2 regions of the Paenibacillus sp. 4624 genome follow, and region 1 is predicted to be linked to the other one. Evidence: predicted binding sites of a transcription regulator. Region 1 holds the regulator's gene; the other holds the start of a gene.
The links. Region 1 encodes LexA, which represses DNA repair genes until DNA is damaged. Its sites were predicted from a motif close to CGAACATATGTTCG; they were not measured.

Region 1 (5,100 bases):
AATTATTGCGCCTTGGAATTATCCGTTCCAACTGGCGTTTGGGCCGCTGATCGGTGCGATTGCGGCGGGGAACTGTGCGGTGATCAAACCTTCTGAGCTTACACCAGCGACTTCTCGTTTAATCAGCGATCTCATTCAGGAAATATATCCGGAGGAGTACATTGCTGTTATGGAAGGGGAGGTTGAAACGAGCACAGCACTGCTTAAGGAGAAATTCGATTACATTTTCTTCACAGGTAGTACTGGAGTGGGTCGTATTGTAATGAAAGCTGCAGCAGAGCACTTAACTCCAGTGACGCTAGAGTTAGGCGGTAAAAGTCCGGCCATTGTGCATCAGGATGCTGATCTGAAACTGGCAGCACAACGTCTTGTGCGTGGTAAATTTCTGAATGCAGGTCAAACCTGTGTTGCGCCAGACTATTTATTAGTAGATGAACAGGTATATGATCAACTCATCGAGGAAATCAAAGCCGAGGTTCGTGATAAATTTGGGGACGACGTGATGCAAAATAAAGATTTTCCCCATATCGTTAACACACGTAACTTTGATCGTTTGAGCGCTTTCCTCACGAATGGCAAGACTTTAATGGGAGGGCGTTCAAATCGTGATCAGCTTACGATTGAACCTACAGTTCTTGGCAATGTCGATTGGGATTCCCCAGTAATGCAGGAAGAGATCTTTGGACCTATTCTGCCCGTATTTACGTATCGTGATTTGAATCCAATGCTTGATGAAATCATTCGTCGTCCTAAACCACTCGCTTTGTATTTGTTTACTGAGAATGAAGCTTTACAGGATCAAGTATTGAATCAGGTTTCTTTTGGTGGAGGTTGTATTAATGAGACTCTATCCCATATGACTTCGCATTATTTGCCATTTGGCGGTGTGGGAGAGAGCGGTATGGGTTCTTACCATGGACAACAAAGCTTTGAAGTATTCTCGCATCACAAAAGCATTCTTAAACGCACCAAATAATCTTTTGTTCAACGCATTTATTAGAGTGCTTTGTTAGAAATGATATGAATCCAACTATGAAAGCAAAGAAAGAGGTTGTCCTGTTGATCAGGGCAACCTCTTTCGTATTCTAGCAGGTATGAAGTATTAGCATTTTAATAAAACAAAATAAATTAATGAATATCTCGGAAAAGACCAATGACTTTGCCTAGAATACTAACGTGTTTCAACCGCAACGGTTCAAATGTTGAATTCTCTGGTTGAAGGCGAATATGATCCTTTTCCTTATAAAATGTCTTTACTGTTGCTTCATCGTCCTCAGTCATCGCAACGACAATGTCACCATTATCGGCAGTTTGTTGCTGACGAACGATTACATAATCTCCATTAACAATACCGGCTTCAATCATACTGTCCCCGACAACGGAGAGCATAAACACCTTCTGTTCCCCTACATAATGTGTAGGGAGTGGGAAGTAGTCTTCAATATTTTCTGTTGCCGTAATCGGCACACCAGCTGTTACTTTACCCACGACAGGAATTCGTGCAACACTGTGGGCGAACTGATGAGAATGTTCAGACTCTTCCTGGCTTAACAATTCAATCGCTCTTGGTTTGGTTGGGTCACGTCTAATTAACCCTTTCTTCTCCAAACGATCCAAATGTCCATGCACTGTGGAACTGGAAGCCAGTCCAACGGCTTCGCCAATTTCTCGTACGGAAGGAGGATACCCCTTCAAACGGACTTCATTTCGTATAAACTCCAGGATAGCCTGTTGCCTGCTGGATATCTTCGACATACCGTATCAACCCCATTTTAGTAACGTTTGGGAAAATTATAACATAGAACCTCCGTTCGTACAAACATAAGTTCTAAAGAAATCTTATTATTTCTATATTTTTTTCGATTCAGCCTCATTCGTTTGTTGAAAAGAGAGTTTAATTGCTCTTTACGAGAATTTTTAATACGAAAAAAGATGTTTTAATGTCGAAAAAAGAGCGAACAATTGTTCTAAAAAAGTCTTGAACAAAACAAATGTTCGTGTTATATTGATTCCAAGAGATAGGAACAAACGTTTGGAGGCGGGGACAAATGAGATATTCTACGTATCAGAGCATTTATAAACCAGTAAATTCAGAAGCTGTAAAGTCTAATATAGGGCAATTCAGAACCTTCGTGACACGTATTAAGTTTTCTACGGGATTAATTAAACTGGTAATTGCTTCATTAATTATCTTTATTGGATGTAGTACGGTTCTAACTGTCTTTGCTGGTAACGAGAATGATCTACTACCTGGCGGTAAGATTGCTGTATCACAAGGAGAAACATTGTGGAGTATTTCTTTGGAACATAAACCAACGTCGATGGATACACGTGTATATATAGAAGCAATCAAAAAAGTGAATCAACTTGAATCAGCAACAATCCAGACAGGACAAGTTCTAATATTACCTCAGTTTGTTAAATAGAGTGCGCATCTATATAGGTTGGCGCGTACTAACTTGACAAGCCGCCTTTCTCATGTCAAAGTTAATATGACTTTGTATTTTTGGAGGGGACAAGCTTGGATATAGATAGTCTGGTAGCACGTATTAACGAATTGGCTCGCAAGCAGAAATCCACTGGACTATCAGAGGAAGAACTTGCTGAACGTGCCAAATTGAGAGAAATTTACTTGGGTAACATTCGTAGCAACTTTAGACAGCAACTCGATTCAATTGAGATTGTTGACGACGACAAGGGCCAAGGCCACCAAGGCAAACTCAAACATTAATTTACGAAACCTAAACATATCGTTATGATATTTAGGTTTCTTCATGTTAGCTGGGGATGCTTACTATAAGGGGGAACATCGGTTTACATAGTAATGATGTAAGCCGATACAAGACACATAAGGGGGATTCACATGTCGCGGCGTTCGTTCGAAAGAACGGTTCGGAAAAATTCGAAGCAATTGAATCAGCAACGTAAAAAAAGCGGTCAACCAATCACAGGAAATCCAGGTGAGGATATTTACAAAGGAAGAAGCCTTTTGTTCCCTATCTTTTTAATTGGTTTGGCGTTTTTGTATCTGTTCATGAGTACTTTTTTAGTGAAAGCACCGATGACAACCTGGGATTGGGTCACAATGTTGCTCTATGTATTTTTGGCTGTCATTTTTATGCTCCGCCGTCCTTACGTTAAAATTAGCAGTAATCGGATCATCACAACGAAGGGGAATCGTGAACGATCCATCGGGGTTGACGATATTATCAAATTCCGATTTGAGCCGGGTACTGTTGTTATTGAACACAACAGCCGTGGAAAGAGATGGGTTTTCACCAAGTTGTTAAATCGTTACGATACAGAAGCAATTACCGAGCGGTTGCTGAAATTTGCAAAAGCACACCAGATTACCGTAGAAACGATTGATAAGTAATTAACGTGTAAAGGGGCAGATGATCGGAATGGCGTTGAAAGCGATTATGTTTGACCTGGATGATACTTTATTATGGGACGAACGAAGTGTTCGAGAAGCTTTTCATGAAACTTGTCTAATTGCGGCAACAGAAACAGGTGTTAATGCTGAGGCACTCGAAGAGGCTGTTCGTAACGAAGCGCGTGAACTATATGAATCTTACGAAACGTTCCCTTTTACCAAAATGATTGGAATTAACCCTTTTGAAGGACTTTGGGCGAACTTTACGGGAGGAGAACAACCGGAATTTCGTCAGCTTGAACAATTGGCTCCAATTTATCGTAAGGAGTCTTGGCGCCGCGGTTTACTAAAGCTGGGTGTCGATCAAGAAGAGCTTGCAGAGCGCCTGGCCTCGCAGTTTGGTGCAGAACGTAGATCGAGACCTCATGTTTATGAAGAAACGATGGATACGCTGCGTCATTTGCAAGGAAAGTATAAATTGTTGCTTTTGACTAATGGCTGTCCTGCTTTACAGCAAGAGAAACTTGATGGCGTTCCGGAGTTATCTCCTTTTTTTGATGAGATTATTATCTCAGGTAGCTTTGGTAAAGGTAAGCCAGATCCATCCATTTTTGAGCATGCTCTAAGTAGACTGGGTGTTCAACCAGAAGAAAGTATGATGGTAGGCGATAAGTTAACAACAGATATTCGTGGTGCGTTGTCTTCAGGTATTCGCGCCGTATGGATTAACCGGGAGAACAAAACAAATAATGAAAGTTACTCACCGAACCACGAGATTAAACATTTGTCTGAATTAGAAGACTTAATCGCTAATTTTTAAATCTCTTTTCTTATATTGAATGTTTTTTTAACAATCTTTACTAGGTAACTTTAATCTACGTTACCTAGTAAAGATTGTTTTTGTTTTATAACACAAAAAATATTTCATCGAATTATATATAATCTGATATTGGAAAATTTTAATGAAAAAAATTGGGAAAGATTAACATAATATTGCCAATCGTGAGTTTAGGTATTACAATTATTGGTATATTGAATGAGAAAATTCATTCATACTACAAAGTCAAATTAATAAATTAAAATACCTCAAAGGATTTATAACTGCCTATATGATGACTACGAGAAAGATTTACGTGCAATTTAGTTTTTAATGACACTGTATAAACCAGCCTTACACAATATCACTTCCACACACATGATCTCGTAACTTTGTACTTATTCTTTGATTGGAGGCTATTTTACATGGATAATGTTGTCTCTCTTCCTGATTTCGAATATTTTAAAGGTATGAAAAAGATGTTCCCCCAAAGCAACCATCCCTTTTTGGATTGTATCCACAACTCCCTATTAACGATAGCTGCTAATTATCATAAAGATACGTTCTCAATTATCAATAATTTCGTAACCATATACAGATTTGACGAAAATAAAATAAAAGATCGAGGATATTTTAAACTCGAGGTGGTAAGTGTCAAACGTTTAGATCAAGTATTGGGTGAGATTGGTATTACAATAAATCATTTCTCACCTGATGCAAGCACTTTAAAATCCCAAATCATAACATCACTTTACAAAGGAAATCCAGTTGCTATTTATATTGATCTGTATTATCAAAGAGGACGGGAATTTTACTACCTTAAGCAACATGGGCCGCACCCGGTATTGGTTTATGGATATAATTCTACGAGCAACGAGGTCTATATCGTTGATGATATAACGGAGTA
Region 2 (5,100 bases), on a different contig from region 1:
CGGGTTTTGCCCAGCCTTTTACTCTAGTAAACATGACTAAAATTAGACTTTTGCTTGAAGTTTACTCTATAATGTTACAGAACATATGATTAATTGAAAGGGTGACTCGGTTTGAGTTCAGAAAATTCATTTGATATTGTGTCCAAAATGGACTTGCAAGAATTGACCAATGCCGTTACGCAAACGGAAAAAGAAATTGGTGCTCGTTATGATTTCAAGGGCAGTAAAAGCAGCTTGAAACTGGATAAAGATGCTCTTACGATTGTGTCTGATGATGAGACAAAATTAAAAGCGGTTATTGAAGTTTTACAATCGAAAATGGCAAAGCGTGGGCTGCCGCTGAAAAATATGGATTACGGGAAAGTGGAGCCAGCTTCCTCTGGTACTGTTCGCCAGCGTTTGAATTTTAAACAGGGCATTGATCAGGATGTGGCTAAAAAAATTAATATCCTCATTCGTGATTCCAAACTGAAGGTGAAGAGTCAGATTCAGGGAGACCAGCTTCGGGTGACAGGTAAAAGCAAAAATGATCTGCAAGCCGTTATGCAACTTCTTAATGGAGCTAACTTGCCACTGGATCTGCAATATACCAATTTTAAATAAAAGTTCTTGTACAGAAATGTCTTTTTGACACTGTATTGGTACGTATATTATACTGAATGTGCATTGCTGGCAGTCATGCATCAAGCCCAGTCTTCATCGTTAGCTGACTTTGTGAAAAGCAGTACACTTCTGGAAGTCGCCGGAGCGTTTAAAAGCAGTTTTGCGTTTGAGCGGTAGACTTTATTTTTTGCGTTTCTACATAGGCTTTTATGTAAATATAAGTCGACGTTTCAATCGTTCATTTCTTGCTTCAGATGATGAATACGGAATTAAGATGATTGTTTGAAGTAATGGAGGATACAAAGGGAGGGCGTCTTGTGAATTTACCCAACCGGATTACGCTTGCACGAATTTGCTTAATCCCTTTTTTGATGGTGTTCCTGCTTGTGGATTTTCCGTTTTATCCAGAGCCGTTACATTTTGGGAGCTTTACGCTTCCGTATAACCAGTTAATTGCTGCTTTTATTTTTATCGTTGCTGCAAGCACGGATGGAATAGACGGCTATCTTGCAAGGAAAAACAATATGGTCACCAATCTGGGCAAGCTGCTTGATCCTCTGGCAGACAAGCTTCTGGTCACCGCTGTTTTGATTTCATTGGTTCAAATGGGCAAGCTGGATTCGTGGATTGCAGTCGTTATTATCAGCCGTGAATTTGCCGTGACCGGTCTACGTCAGATTGCTTTGTTGGACGGTTCGGTTGTAGCGGCGAGTGCATGGGGCAAACTGAAAACAGTAGTGCAGATTGTAGCCATTGTTTTGCTACTGCTGAACAATTTCCCCTTCTCATACACGGGTATTCATGTCGATGAAATTGCGGTATATGTAGCGGCTCTGATCACCATCTGGTCTGGAATCGACTACTTTATCAAAAACAAAAACTTGCTTCATTTATCTAAAGCGTAATGATTTAAGCTGAAACGGGTAATGATGAAAGACTCATTGGGTCAAAGGGCAATAGGAACTCATCCTATTGCCCTTTGACTACTCCACATATGTACAGGAGGAAGCCAAAATGAAGGCAGAGATTATTGCAGTTGGGACAGAGTTACTGCTGGGACAGATCGTAAATACCAATGCCAGATACCTTTCCCGGGAACTTGCTGCAATGGGGATTGACGTATATTTTCAAACGGTAGTTGGAGATAATCAGAATCGGCTTAGTGAAGCGATACGCATCGCGCAGGGGCGTGCAGACATTATTCTATTTTCCGGGGGCATCGGGCCAACGCAGGATGATTTGACAAAAGACGCGCTGGCTGCAGTGCTAAATCGGAAGTTGCATATTGACCGTATGGCTATGGATAAAATTGAAGGTTTCTTCCGCGATCGGAATGTGGAAATGACAGAAAATAATCGGCGCCAAGCCATTGTTCTAGAGGGTGGAACCCCTCTGGCGAATGAAACTGGACTTGCTGCAGGAAACGCGATTGCGGATAACGATAAATATTATGTTGTTATGCCTGGGCCACCTAAAGAATTGATTCCAATGTTCGAGCAGGAAGCCAAACCTTGGTTGCTCCAGCATGCTCTTACAGAAGAAATGCCGATTTATTCACGAATGTTGAAATTCGCAGGCATCGGAGAATCTGCTTTGGAGGATCGGTTGCTTGACTTGATCGACGGACAGACAGACCCTACGATTGCTCCTTACGCGAGTGAGGGAGAAGTGACCGTACGTGTGTCTACCAAGGCTCCGAGCGAAGGAGAAGCCAAGCTAAAGCTGGATGCGATGGAAGTGCAGATCCGTGAGCGTTTATCTGAACATCTCTACGCTAACGAGGATGTGCCTATAGAGTACACGATTGTTACAATGATGTCTGATATGGGGCTGACTCTGAGCGCGGCCGAAAGCTGCACAGGAGGGCTTGTGATGCAGAGTTTAACTTCGGTGCCTGGAAGTGCATCAATGTTAAAAGGTGGCATTGTATGTTACTCTAATGAGATCAAAGAAAAGCTGTTAAATGTGCCTCACAGTTACCTGGAGGGTGAAGATGCACCAGGTGCTGTTAGCCCAGAGGTGGCAAAAGTGCTTGCAGAGCAGATCCGCATGATCGGGGATGCTGATTTTGGTTTGGCGATTACCGGAGTAGCCGGCCCGGGATATTCGGAACGTAAACCACCAGGCCTCGTGTTTATCGCTCTGGCTGAGCGTGGGAAGGATACGGAGATTCATGAACTCCGGATTAACGGTAACCGGGAAACGGTTCGCATTCGCTCGGCAAAAGCGATTCTGTATCGGTTATGGCAAAAGTTAGTCGCTATTGATTGATGATTACGCAGGCAGATTGCATTTGCATAATTGAGGAAGTATAATGATTGTAGACGGAAGAACCGTAAAATGTGGCTTTACAGCCTTGTTTACGGTTCTTTTTCTGTTTTTTCATCGATTTCCATGAGGAAGAGGCGCCTCGGCCTGAACAAAAAAACGAATATATGTTCGAAAAAAAGCTTGGCAAACGAGTTAAAACAAGGTATCATTATATTATAAACAGTAAAGGGTGTGAGTTTATTGTCAGACCGTCGTGCCGCGCTTGATATGGCGCTCCGTCAAATAGAGAAGCAATTTGGTAAAGGTTCCATCATGAAATTGGGTGAGTCAACTCACATGAATGTGGAAGTTATTCCCAGCGGATCTTTGGCTTTGGATATTGCATTAGGAACAGGCGGCTTGCCGAAAGGCCGTATTGTTGAAATATATGGACCTGAATCTTCAGGTAAAACAACTGTGGCATTACATGCTATTGCTGAAGTTCAACGTGCAGGTGGACAAGCTGCGTTTATCGATGCTGAGCACGCGCTTGATCCGAATTATGCAAGCAAACTGGGTGTTAACATTGATGAATTGCTCTTGTCTCAACCGGATACAGGTGAGCAAGGATTGGAAATCGCCGAGGCTCTTGTACGCAGTGGTGCAGTAGATATCATTGTTATTGACTCGGTAGCAGCACTTGTACCAAAAGCGGAGATTGAAGGAGAGATGGGGGATTCCCACGTTGGTCTGCAGGCTCGTTTGATGTCTCAGGCACTCCGTAAATTGTCCGGTGCAATCAGTAAATCTAAAACGATTGCCATCTTCATCAACCAGCTTCGTGAGAAAGTTGGTGTTATGTTTGGTAACCCGGAAACGACACCAGGTGGCCGTGCATTAAAGTTCTATTCCACGGTTCGTCTAGATGTACGCCGTATCGAGAGTATCAAATCGGGCAATGACATTACGGGTAACCGTACTCGTATTAAAGTTGTTAAAAACAAAGTGGCGCCTCCGTTCAAACAAGCGGAAGTTGACATTATGTATGGTGAAGGTATTTCCAAAGAGGGAAGTATCATCGATATCGGTACAGAGCTGGATATCGTGAACAAAAGTGGTGCATGGTATTCATACGAAGGCGAACGTTTAGGTCAAGGCCGCGAAAACGCAAAGCAGTTTATGAAAGAACATAAAGAAATTGCTGATGTGATTGAGCAGAAAATTCGTGAAGCCAGCAATCTGACAACGGCTGTTCCTGCTCCTACGAGTGAAGAGCAAGAAAAAGAAGCAGCTGAAGAACAGGAATTATTCGAAATTAATGAGTAATTCTTCTGTGCGGGAAGGCTTTGATCTTCTTTCACAGTAAACTTTGTATTGAGCGATTGCTAATGCTTTAGCTAGCTAAATAGGATTGGTTTTTCGCGATGCTAACAGCCTCTGTCCATTCCGGACAGAGGCTGTTAGCATCTATGCCATCTGTAACCTGAGCTGAATCGAGATCGTAAGAGCGACCGAAGGGGATTCTCATTTTTAACCCGAAATATAAACAAAGGGGAGCGTGAAGATTGTAGTGAAACATCGCCAAAAGGAACAAGAATATGACAAACAAGATGATGAAGAAGAATTGCAAGAATCAGCAAAATTAAATGGCATCTCCCAATTTCCAGATGATGAAGAACTTATCATTACCCGGGTAGAACGCACCAAGAGCAGAGAGGCTCGCTACCTGATTTCATTTGGCAACTACTCACTTACGGTTCTGGAAGATGTGATGATTAAATACAGGATGACACGCGGCAACATTTTCATGAAGAAAGATCTGGAGGAAATCATCATTGCGGATGAACGCCAGCGAACGTATGTGCAATCGTTACGTTTCTTGGAGTTTAAGCAACGGACGCGTCATGAATTAAAGGAGAAACTAAAGCAAAAAGAGTTCGCTGTGACAATCATTGACGAGGTTTTGGATCGGCTGGTACAAGAGAAACTCGTTGATGATGATCTATTTGCTAAGGAATGGACAAGACAGCGTATGGAGGGGCAGCGGAAGGGGAAACTGTGGATAAGGCAAGAATTGCGTCAAAAAGGCATTGCAAGTGAACTCATTGCTGAGGTACTAGATGACGTGAGTGAGGATGCGGAATACGACACCGCATTAATAGCTGGTCGTAAGAAGTGGAAACAGGTTCGTGGAGATGTGCAGGAGAAGAAACGTAAAACGTTCCCGTACTTGATGCGACGCGGTTT

Region 2: the regulator LexA is predicted to act here: its motif matches at 3,032-3,045, upstream of recA (recombinase RecA).

The regions. Positions count from the first base shown of each region.
Region 1 is NZ_JBNDJR010000003.1:285,521-290,620, forward strand. It holds gene ABIE27_RS08925 (aldehyde dehydrogenase) at 1-976, shown strand, start outside; gene lexA (transcriptional repressor LexA) at 1,129-1,755, opposite strand; gene ABIE27_RS08935 (LysM peptidoglycan-binding domain-containing protein) at 2,049-2,426, shown strand; gene ABIE27_RS08940 (DUF896 domain-containing protein) at 2,522-2,731, shown strand; gene ABIE27_RS08945 (hypothetical protein) at 2,864-3,376, shown strand; gene ABIE27_RS08950 (HAD family hydrolase) at 3,405-4,196, shown strand; gene ABIE27_RS08955 (hypothetical protein) at 4,619-5,100, shown strand, end outside.
Region 2 is NZ_JBNDJR010000004.1:61,550-66,649, reverse strand. It holds gene ABIE27_RS10735 (YajQ family cyclic di-GMP-binding protein) at 112-603, shown strand; gene pgsA (CDP-diacylglycerol--glycerol-3-phosphate 3-phosphatidyltransferase) at 921-1,508, shown strand; gene ABIE27_RS10725 (competence/damage-inducible protein A) at 1,618-2,874, shown strand; gene recA (recombinase RecA) at 3,115-4,179, shown strand; gene ABIE27_RS10715 (regulatory protein RecX) at 4,424-5,100, shown strand, end outside.